DNA from 2 places in the Pseudomonas sp. 31-12 genome. Region 2 is predicted to be linked to the other one. Evidence: predicted binding sites of a transcription regulator. Region 2 holds the regulator's gene; the other holds the start of a gene.
The links. Region 2 encodes FliA, which starts transcription of late flagellar genes. Its sites were predicted from a motif close to CTAAAGTTTNNNNNNNNNNNGCCGNTAA; they were not measured.
Positions count from the first base shown of each region.

Region 1: a site for FliA is predicted at 3,150-3,177, ahead of flgM (flagellar biosynthesis anti-sigma factor FlgM). Genes of this name have one in related genera too.

Region 1 covers NZ_CP029482.1:5,174,148-5,178,667, forward strand. The annotation lists gene flgB (flagellar basal body rod protein FlgB) at 1-128, opposite strand, end outside; gene cheR (protein-glutamate O-methyltransferase CheR) at 398-1,225, opposite strand; gene DJ564_RS24450 (chemotaxis protein CheV) at 1,272-2,204, opposite strand; gene flgA (flagellar basal body P-ring formation chaperone FlgA) at 2,287-3,048, shown strand; gene flgM (flagellar biosynthesis anti-sigma factor FlgM) at 3,213-3,539, shown strand; gene DJ564_RS24465 (flagella synthesis protein FlgN) at 3,588-4,055, shown strand; gene DJ564_RS24470 (flagellar brake protein) at 4,148-4,520, shown strand, end outside.
Region 2 covers NZ_CP029482.1:2,008,355-2,012,874, reverse strand. The annotation lists gene DJ564_RS09305 (protein phosphatase CheZ) at 1-737, opposite strand, end outside; gene DJ564_RS09300 (chemotaxis response regulator CheY) at 760-1,131, opposite strand; gene fliA (RNA polymerase sigma factor FliA) at 1,299-2,039, opposite strand; gene fleN (flagellar synthesis regulator FleN) at 2,036-2,866, opposite strand; gene flhF (flagellar biosynthesis protein FlhF) at 2,983-4,317, opposite strand; gene flhA (flagellar biosynthesis protein FlhA) at 4,329-4,520, opposite strand, start outside.

The DNA.
Region 1 (4,520 bases), 3.2 Mb from region 2:
AGGTCCCGAGCCTTGTAGTTCGGGGTGTCGGCGTTGGCGATGTTGTTGGCCAGGACTTCGGCACGCTGGGCGCGGAAGCCCAGGGCTTGTTCGTGGATACCGAGCGCTTTATCGAAGCTGATGCTCATGTCGGGAAACCTTCGGGTGACCTGATTTTTCGTAACAGAGACATAGCAAGCCGCGTGCCAATTCAAAAAAGCCCGGAAACCGGGGCTTTGCGGGCAGTAGCAAGGCGGCAATGCCAGAAAAGCGGCAACCGATTTCCGCCGTCTGCCGCTTTTCTGCCGCTTATCACTGGCAACGACTATCCAAATGTGGGAGCGGTGTTTGCGGGAAATCATCAGGCAAAAAAAACGGGAGCCGCTGGGGCTCCCGTTTTTTTGATGCCGCCAACGAATCACTTCGCCTGGTAAATAATCCCCGGGCTGCACTGGACCATCTGGTAATGATCCGGCAAACCGTTCAGCGCTTCGGAGGCGCCGAGGAACAGATAACCGCCCGGCTTGAGCGTGCTGTGAATGCGCAACAGGATGTCTTTCTTCACCTCGGCGGAGAAGTAGATCAGCACGTTGCGGCAGAACACGATGTCGAACTTGCCCAGGGCCGCGTAGCTGTCCAGCAGGTTGAACGAGCGAAACTCCACACGGCTCTTGATCGGCGCCTTGATGGCCCAGCGACCAGGCCCCTTGGGGTCGAAGTAACGCTGAAGGCGCTCGGGCGACAGACCACGGCCGATGGCCAGGCTGTCGTACTCGCCGGTCTTGCAGTTGGTGAGCATGGTGCCGGACAGATCGGTCGCGACAATTTGCGCGCCCATCTTCAACTGGCCCATGTTGACCCGCTCGAACTCGTCGATGGACATCGACAGCGAATACGGTTCCTGACCCGACGAGCACGCCGCCGACCAGATCCGCAGACGCTGGCCGGGGGCCGCCTTGATCGCTTCGGGCAGCACCTTGTTCTTCAAGACTTCAAACGGATAGGTGTCACGAAACCACAGGGTTTCGTTGGTGGTCATGGCATCCACCACCATCTCGCGCAAACCGCTGCGCGGCTGGGTCTGGATGCGCTGGACCAGCTCACCCAGGGACTTGATGCCTTGCTGCTCCATCAGTTTGTTGAGACGGCTCGAGACCAGGTACTGCTTGTTTTCACCGAGCAAAATGCCACAGGCTTTTTCCAGGAATACCCGGAACTGTTCGAAATCCAAATTACCCGTAGACAAAGATGCCGCCTCTTAAATCGTGTTAACCACCAGGGGCAGAAGGCCCCTAGCTGATATCTGCTGCTTTGATCCGGTCGACTACCCGGGATGCCAGGTCATCAGGGCGGAATTTGGCAAGGAAGTCATCTGCGCCGACTTTCTTGACCATCGCCTGATTGAATACACCCGACAACGAAGTATGCAGGATGATATGAAGCTTTTGCATGCGCGGGTCGCTGCGGATCTCGGCCGTCAGGGTGTACCCGTCCATTTCCGGCATCTCGATGTCGGAAATCATCATCAGGAACTCTTCTTCCGGCTTCTTGCCCTCATCGACCAGCTTGCGCAAGTAATCCAGCGCTTGCCTGCCGTCGTTCAACGCCACCACTTCGACGCCAACCGTCTGCAGGCAACGGCTCACCTGCTTGCGCGCCACCGACGAGTCATCGACCGTCAATACCCGCAATGACAACGCCTTGTGCTGGGTTTCGACATCCACTACGCCGACCGAAATCGCTTCCGGTGTCGGCGCCACTTCCGCCAGCACTTTCTCGACGTCGATGATTTCGACTAACTGATTGTCGACCCGAGTCACAGCCGTCAGGTAATGATCGCGGCCCGTGCCCTTGGGTGGCGGATGAATCTCCTCCCAGTTCATGTTGACGATGCGCTCCACCGATCGCACCAGGAAACCCTGGGTCTTGGTGTTGTACTCCGTGATGATCACGAACGGGTTGCTTTGATCTTTAAGCGCACCGGAGCCGGTCGCCATCGCCAGATCAAGAATCGGAATGGTCGCCCCCCGGATATTTGCCACACCGCACACGACAGGACTGGACTTGGGCATCAGGGTCAGCTTGGGGCATTGCAGCACCTCACGGACCTTGAACACGTTGATTCCATACAGCTGCTGGCCGTCGAGACGGAACAACAACAGCTCAAGGCGATTCTGCCCAACCAGTTGCGTGCGCTGGTTTACCGCATCCATTACACCAGCCATGCACAGACTCCTACACCAACGCTTAAGTGTGTTGCGACGCACATTTATTGCTAAACGGCACGGCGCTTGCTTTTTAACTCTTATGAACACAGAACCGACATTTTTCCGACGCCTGACATCAACTTCCCGCAAATGGCTTTGCGCGATGTCGGCCGTTTGCCTGTTCAACGCTGGCAGCCCTGCCCTTGCTGACGCGGTTACCTTGCCTGACATACTTATCGGCGTCACTCAGGGCTTTCTTGAATTCACCGTAGAGGACTATTTGGCCACCAGTCAAACGGAAGGCCGCTATGAAATCGAGGTCAGCCAGCTCGATCCGCGATTGCGCATGCCCATGTGCGACAAGGAATTGACAGCCACGCTGGAGAGCCCTGCGACCCCGATCGGGCGGGTCACGGTCAAGGTCCGCTGCGACAGCACATCCCCCTGGACAGTCTTCGTGCCCGCTCAAGTCCGCCTGTTTCGGGACGTTGTCACAACCACACGGCCGCTCAAACGCGCCGGAGTCATTGAGCCCGGCGACGTCATGTTGCGCGAGCGGGACATCAGCCAGATCAACCAGGGTTATTTCACCTCTATGGAACAGGCTGTCGGGCAGAAACTTACCCGACCAACGGTCGCCAATCAGGTGCTGACGCTGGTCCATCTCGAACAGGCCGAAGTCATCAGCAAGGGCGATCAAGTGGTCATTACCGCCCGCAGTGGTACGCTCAGTGTGCGTATGCCGGGCGAAGCCCTGTCCAACGGCGGCTTGCGCGAACAGATTCGAGTGAAAAACCTTAACTCCCAGCGGGTCATCAAGGCGCAAGTCATGGCGCCTGGCCAGGTGGAAGTGGCCATGTAGAACGATCTGTGGGTGAAAGATGGCGCGCCGCCCGGCTGTTCCCTAAACTGTGCAGCAGGCAGGACAAGCGCTGGCGCATGCACGCTCATTGATAAATGGGCCTAAAGTTTTCGCAGGGAGAGCCGAAAACATGGCAAGCGTCCAAATACCCAGAGGTTTTTATCATGGTCATCGATTTCAGCCGTTTAAACAGTTCCTCATCACTTACCGGTAGTACGCGTACCAGCACCGCGAAGGAAACTGCCGAAACCGGCAAATCCGCGCCGCTGAATACCCCGGCCGAACAGGCCAGTACCGCCAAAAGCGGGGAATCGGTACACCTCAGCAATGAGGCTCAACAGTTGCAGAAGGTCACTGACAAGCTGCGCGATCAGCCTGCCGTCGACAATGCCCGCGTGGCCGAGTTGAAAGCAGCGATTGCCGATGGCAGCTATAAAGTCGACAGCAACCGTGTAGCCAGCAAACTGCTCAACTTCGAAGCCCAGCGCTAGGCCACGGCCTGCGCCAGGCTTTTGGACGCTTAAACCCCAAGGCCAGCCATGCACGACACTAATTTACTGCAACTGATCACCGACGACTTTGCTCCAGCGCAACACTTGCTGGAGTTACTGCGAACCGAGTCCCTCGCCTTGCACGGTCGTGACATGCCGCTGCTCGAAGATATTCTGGCGCAGAAACAGGCAATGATCATTCTGCTTGAACAGCATGGCCGCAAGCGCAGCGAAATCCTCGCCAGCCTGAACCTGCCGATCAATCGTAGTGGCCTGGAGCAACTCGCCAGCCAGTCGAGCATCGGCGATCAGCTGCTGGAGCAGAGCGACAAACTGACCGATCTCCTGGCTCAATGCCAGGCGGCCAACGTCAACAATGGCCAGTCGATCCTGGTCCAGCAGGCCGCCACGGCCAACCAGCTGAAAATCCTCACCGGCGGCGAACCACCCGCGCTTTATGATGCCCGCGGATCCACCGCCAAGCTTGCGAAGCCGCGTCCGCTCAGTCAGGCTTGAGCCTTTGCATAGACACGCCCTATCAAGACACGAAACATGCTGGCAAAATGCTGGCTCGCCGTAGTCATATTTTGCCTGGAGATTGATGAACCGTGTTCAATACCCAAAGCGCGGAAGACGCCCCGCAGCCACCCAAGGTGCTTACCACACCTCTGGAGATCTCCAGCAACCTGCGCCAGCTTCAGGACAGCCATGACCCGCTGATCATCACCTTCCATGAGCGCACCCAGCGCTTCCAGAGCTATCTGGTGAACGTTGATCGCGACAGCAATACTATCGCCCTGGATGAAATGATCCCGCGTGACGGTGAACGTTTTTTGCTGGCCGGAGAACCGTTCAAGGTTGAAGGCTTTCACGACGGTGTGCGCATCGCCTGGGAAAGCAATGGCACGCTGACCATCGATGAGTCCGACGATACTCGCTGCTATCGTGGCCCCCTGCCCGCTGAAGTGGTCTATCACCAGC
Region 2 (4,520 bases):
ACGTCTTCTCTTTTATCGGCATGAATCTGCGGACCTTCACCCTGAGAGAGATGTTTTTGCGGATCTTTTTCAGCGAGCATCGCATCACGGTCATGTTCGATACCCGCAAAGCGGTCTACCTGACTGGCCATGAGCACGAGTTTGAGCAGGTTGCTTTCAACTTCGGTGACCAACTGGGTCACGCGCTTGATCACTTGACCGGTGAGGTCCTGGTAATCCTGGGCCAGCAGAATGTCGTTAAGGTTGCTCGACACCGTGCGATTGTCCTCGCTGCTGCGCGTCAGGAAACCGTCGACCCGCCGGGCCAGCTCGCGGAACTCTTCAGCCCCGACTTCGCGACGCATGAACCGACCCCAATCCGTGCTCAACGACTGGGCTTCTTCGCTCAGGCTGTTGATCAGCGGCGTGGCGTTTTCCACCAGGTCCATGGTGCGGTTGGCGGCGGCCTCGGTCAGCTTGACCACATACCCCAGGCGCTCGGTGGCGTCCGTGATCTGCGACACTTCCTCGGCTTGCGGCATGTTCGGGTCAATCTGGAAATTGACGATCGCGCTATGCAGCTCGCGAGTGAGCTTGCCCACTTCCTGATACAGGCCGCGGTCACGGGTCTGATTGAGCTCATGGATCAGTTGCACCGCGTCGCCGAACCTGCCCTTTTCAAGGCTGTTGACCAATTCGACCGCGTGTTTTTTCAGGGTCGATTCAAAATCGCCCTGTGAAGATTCGTTATTGTCCATAGCTCCCCCGGTGACGCAGTGCTCAACCGATGCGTTCGAAAATCTTTTCGATTTTGTCTTTCAACGCCTGGGCCGTGAAGGGTTTGACCACATAGCCGTTAACACCGGCCTGGGCCGCTTCGATGATCTGCTCGCGCTTGGCTTCAGCGGTGACCATCAGCACTGGCAGGTGCTTGAGCTTTTCATCCGCGCGCACGTGGCGCAGCAGATCGATGCCGGTCATGCCAGGCATGTTCCAGTCCGTTACCAGAAAGTCGATGCTGCCGCTGTTGAGGACCGGGATCGCAGTGATGCCATCGTCAGCCTCGACCGTGTTGGTGAACCCAAGGTCACGCAACAGGTTTTTTATGATCCGCCGCATCGTTGAGAAGTCATCAACGATGAGGATTTTCATGTTCTTGTCCAATTCGACCTCCAAGCAGTCTTAAACGCGCCCAGCACCTGGACACGCCATTTCAATCAATCCGGCAATGCACTCGATGACTGTCTGGAGCACAACAGATCGCGACCGATGCAGTTCAACACTCCACCGGTCTCGTTCGCAGTGTCCCCACACTGCCTTCAGCGCGCTCGCCACTCCCCCAAACGCCCCCGCAAACGGGCCGCGCACTGGCTATGTAACTGGCTGACCCGCGATTCGCTGACCCCCAGGACCTCACCGATTTCCTTGAGGTTCAGCTCTTCGTCGTAGTACAGCGCCAACACCAGTCGCTCACGCTCCGGCAAATTGGCAATCGCGTCCGCCAGCGCTGCCTGGAAGCGTTCATCTTCCAGATCGCGTGACGGCTCCAGATGTGCACTCGCGCCATCCTCGTGCAGCCCTTCGTGTTCGCCGTCCTGCAACAGATCGTCGAAACTGAATAACCGGCTGCCCAGGGTGTCGTTCAAAATCCCGTAATAATCATCGAGACTCAATTGGAGTTCGGCCGCAACCTCATGATCTTTAGCGTCACGACCGGTTTTAGCTTCAATCGAGCGAATTGCGTCGCTGACCATCCGGGTATTGCGGTGGACCGAACGTGGCGCCCAGTCCCCCTTGCGTACTTCATCGAGCATCGCGCCACGGATTCGAATGCCCGCGTACGTCTCGAAACTCGCGCCTTTGCTGGCGTCATATTTGGTCGATACTTCAAGCAGGCCGATCATCCCGGCCTGGATCAGGTCTTCAACCTGAACACTGGCCGGCAGACGGGCCAGCAAGTGGTAAGCAATGCGTTTGACCAGTGGCGCGTAACGCTCGATCAGCTCGTACTGCGCGTCACGTGCCGACTTCTTGTAGAGGTTGTAGCCACTGGCTGTCATAGGACGGGTCCTGCGGTCTGTTGCACGAGGCGCTCGACGAAAAACTCCAGGTGCCCACGCGGGTTGGCAGGTAACGGCCAGGTGTCGACCTTCTGCGCGATTGCCTTGAACGCCAGGGCGCACTTGGAACGCGGGAAGGCTTCGTAGACGGCGCGCTGCTTCTGCACAGCCTTGCGCACGCTTTCGTCGTAAGGCACCGCGCCAACGTATTGTAGGGCGACGTCGAGGAAGCGGTCCGTGACCTTGGTCAACTTGGCGAACAGGTTGCGACCTTCCTGCGGGCTCTGGGCCATATTGGCCAGGACGCGGAAACGGTTCATGCCGTAATCGCGGTTCAGCAGTTTGATCAGCGCGTAGGCATCCGTGATCGAGGTCGGCTCGTCGCAGACCACCAGCAAGACTTCCTGCGCTGCGCGAACGAAACTGACTACCGAGTCACCAATACCCGCAGCGGTGTCGATCACCAAGACGTCGAGGTTGTCGCCGATATCGCTGAAGGCCTGGATCAGGCCGGCGTGTTGGGCCGGGCTCAAATGAACCATGCTCTGTGTGCCGGACGCGGCCGGGACGATGCGGATACCGCCGGGGCCTTGCAACAGAACGTCGCGCAGCTCACAGCGGCCTTCGATCACGTCGGCCAGGGTACGTTTGGGTGTCAGCCCTAGCAGGACGTCGACGTTCGCCAGCCCCAGATCGGCGTCCAGCAGCATGACGCGCCGGCCGAGCTCAGCTAGAGCCAGGGACAAGTTCACTGACACGTTAGTCTTCCCGACGCCACCTTTGCCGCCGGTCACCGCGATCACCTGTACGGGATGCATGCTGCCCATGTTATTTCTTTACCTTGTCTTGCATAGACGGAGGCCACATTACTGGCTGCGCGTTCATCAACTGAACAATGCATGGCAGACCATCGATGTAGGTACAAAAACTGTTCATTAGTACCTCAGCCAACCTGCCTGGTCGGGCTGTGGTAAATATCAGCGAACATGTCAGCCATGGCTTCTTCGCTGGGTTCTTCCTGCATTTGCACGCTTACGGCGCGACTGACCAACTGATGACGACGCGGCAGATGCAAATCATCTGGAATACGCGGGCCATCGGTCAGGTAAGCCACCGGCAATTCATGACTGATCGCCAGGCTCAACACCTCGCCCAGACTTGCCGTTTCATCCAGTTTAGTCAGGATGCAGCCAGCTAGCCCGCAGCGCTTGTAACTGTGATAAGCGGCCGTTAGAACCTGTTTCTGGCTGGTGGTTGCCAGAACCAGATAGTTTTTTGACTTGATGCCACGTCCAGCCAGGCTTTCGAGCTGCATGCGCAGGGCCGGATCGCTGGCCTGAAGGCCCGCGGTATCGATCAGCACCACGCGCTTGCGCAACAATGGATCCAGCGCCTGCACCAGCGATTGGCCCGGATCGACGTGAGTTACCGACACGTTGAGGATCCGGCCCAGGGTCTTCAATTGTTCCTGAGCACCGATACGGTAGCTGTCCATGCTCACCAGCGCGATGTTTTGCGCGCCGTATTTGAGCACGTAGCGGGCCGCGAGCTTGGCCAGGGTGGTGGTCTTGCCCATGCCGGCCGGGCCGACCATGGCAATCACGCCGCCCTCTTCCAGTGGCTCGACTTCCGGTGTGGCGATCATCCGCGCCAGGTGCGCCAGCAACATGCGCCAGGCCTGACGAGGTTCGTCAATGTCGGTAATCATCGCCAGCAAATCGCGGGACAACGGGCCGGACAGGCCGATGCGTTGCAGGCGACGCCAGAGACTGGCCTGGGCCGGACGACTGCCTTGCAGCTGATTCCAGGCCAGGGAGCCGAGTTGCACTTCCATCAGCTCGCGCAGGCTGTTGAGCTCGAAACGCATCGAATCGAAAGCCCGTGGGTCCACACCGCCAGCGGCGGGTGCCGGGGCTGGCGCGGAGCGACGAGGCTCGGCGTAGGTCGGTTCGATCAGCGGCTCGGCAGCGGTCAATGGCAGGCCGGCGAACAACTGGCGATTGGTGGTCTTGTCGCCTTCGGTTTCGCCTTCGCCACGCAGGCTCAATTCGGCCTGGGCGGTGACGATCCGCGACTGGGTCTTGCGCAGCTCATCCTCGAGTTCCATGTTCGGAACACGCGGGGCCAGCGCCGACAATTTGTAATCCAGCGCAGCCGTCAGCTCGACACCACCGGCGATCCGGCGATTGCCAATAATGGCGGCATCAGCGCCCAGCTCATCACGAACCAGTTTCATGGCCTGACGCATATCGGCGGCGAAAAAACGCTTAACTTGCATAAACCACTACCTCAGCCGTTGGGCCCTACTGTCGCAACGATGGTCACTTGCTTGTTGTCAGGAATTTCCTGATAAGCCAACACATGCAAACCCGGGACTGCCAGTCGGCCGAATCGCGAAAGCATCGCGCGAACCGGACCGGCCACCAGCAGAATCACCGGTTGACCTTGCATTTCCTGACGCTGCGCCGCATCGATCAACGA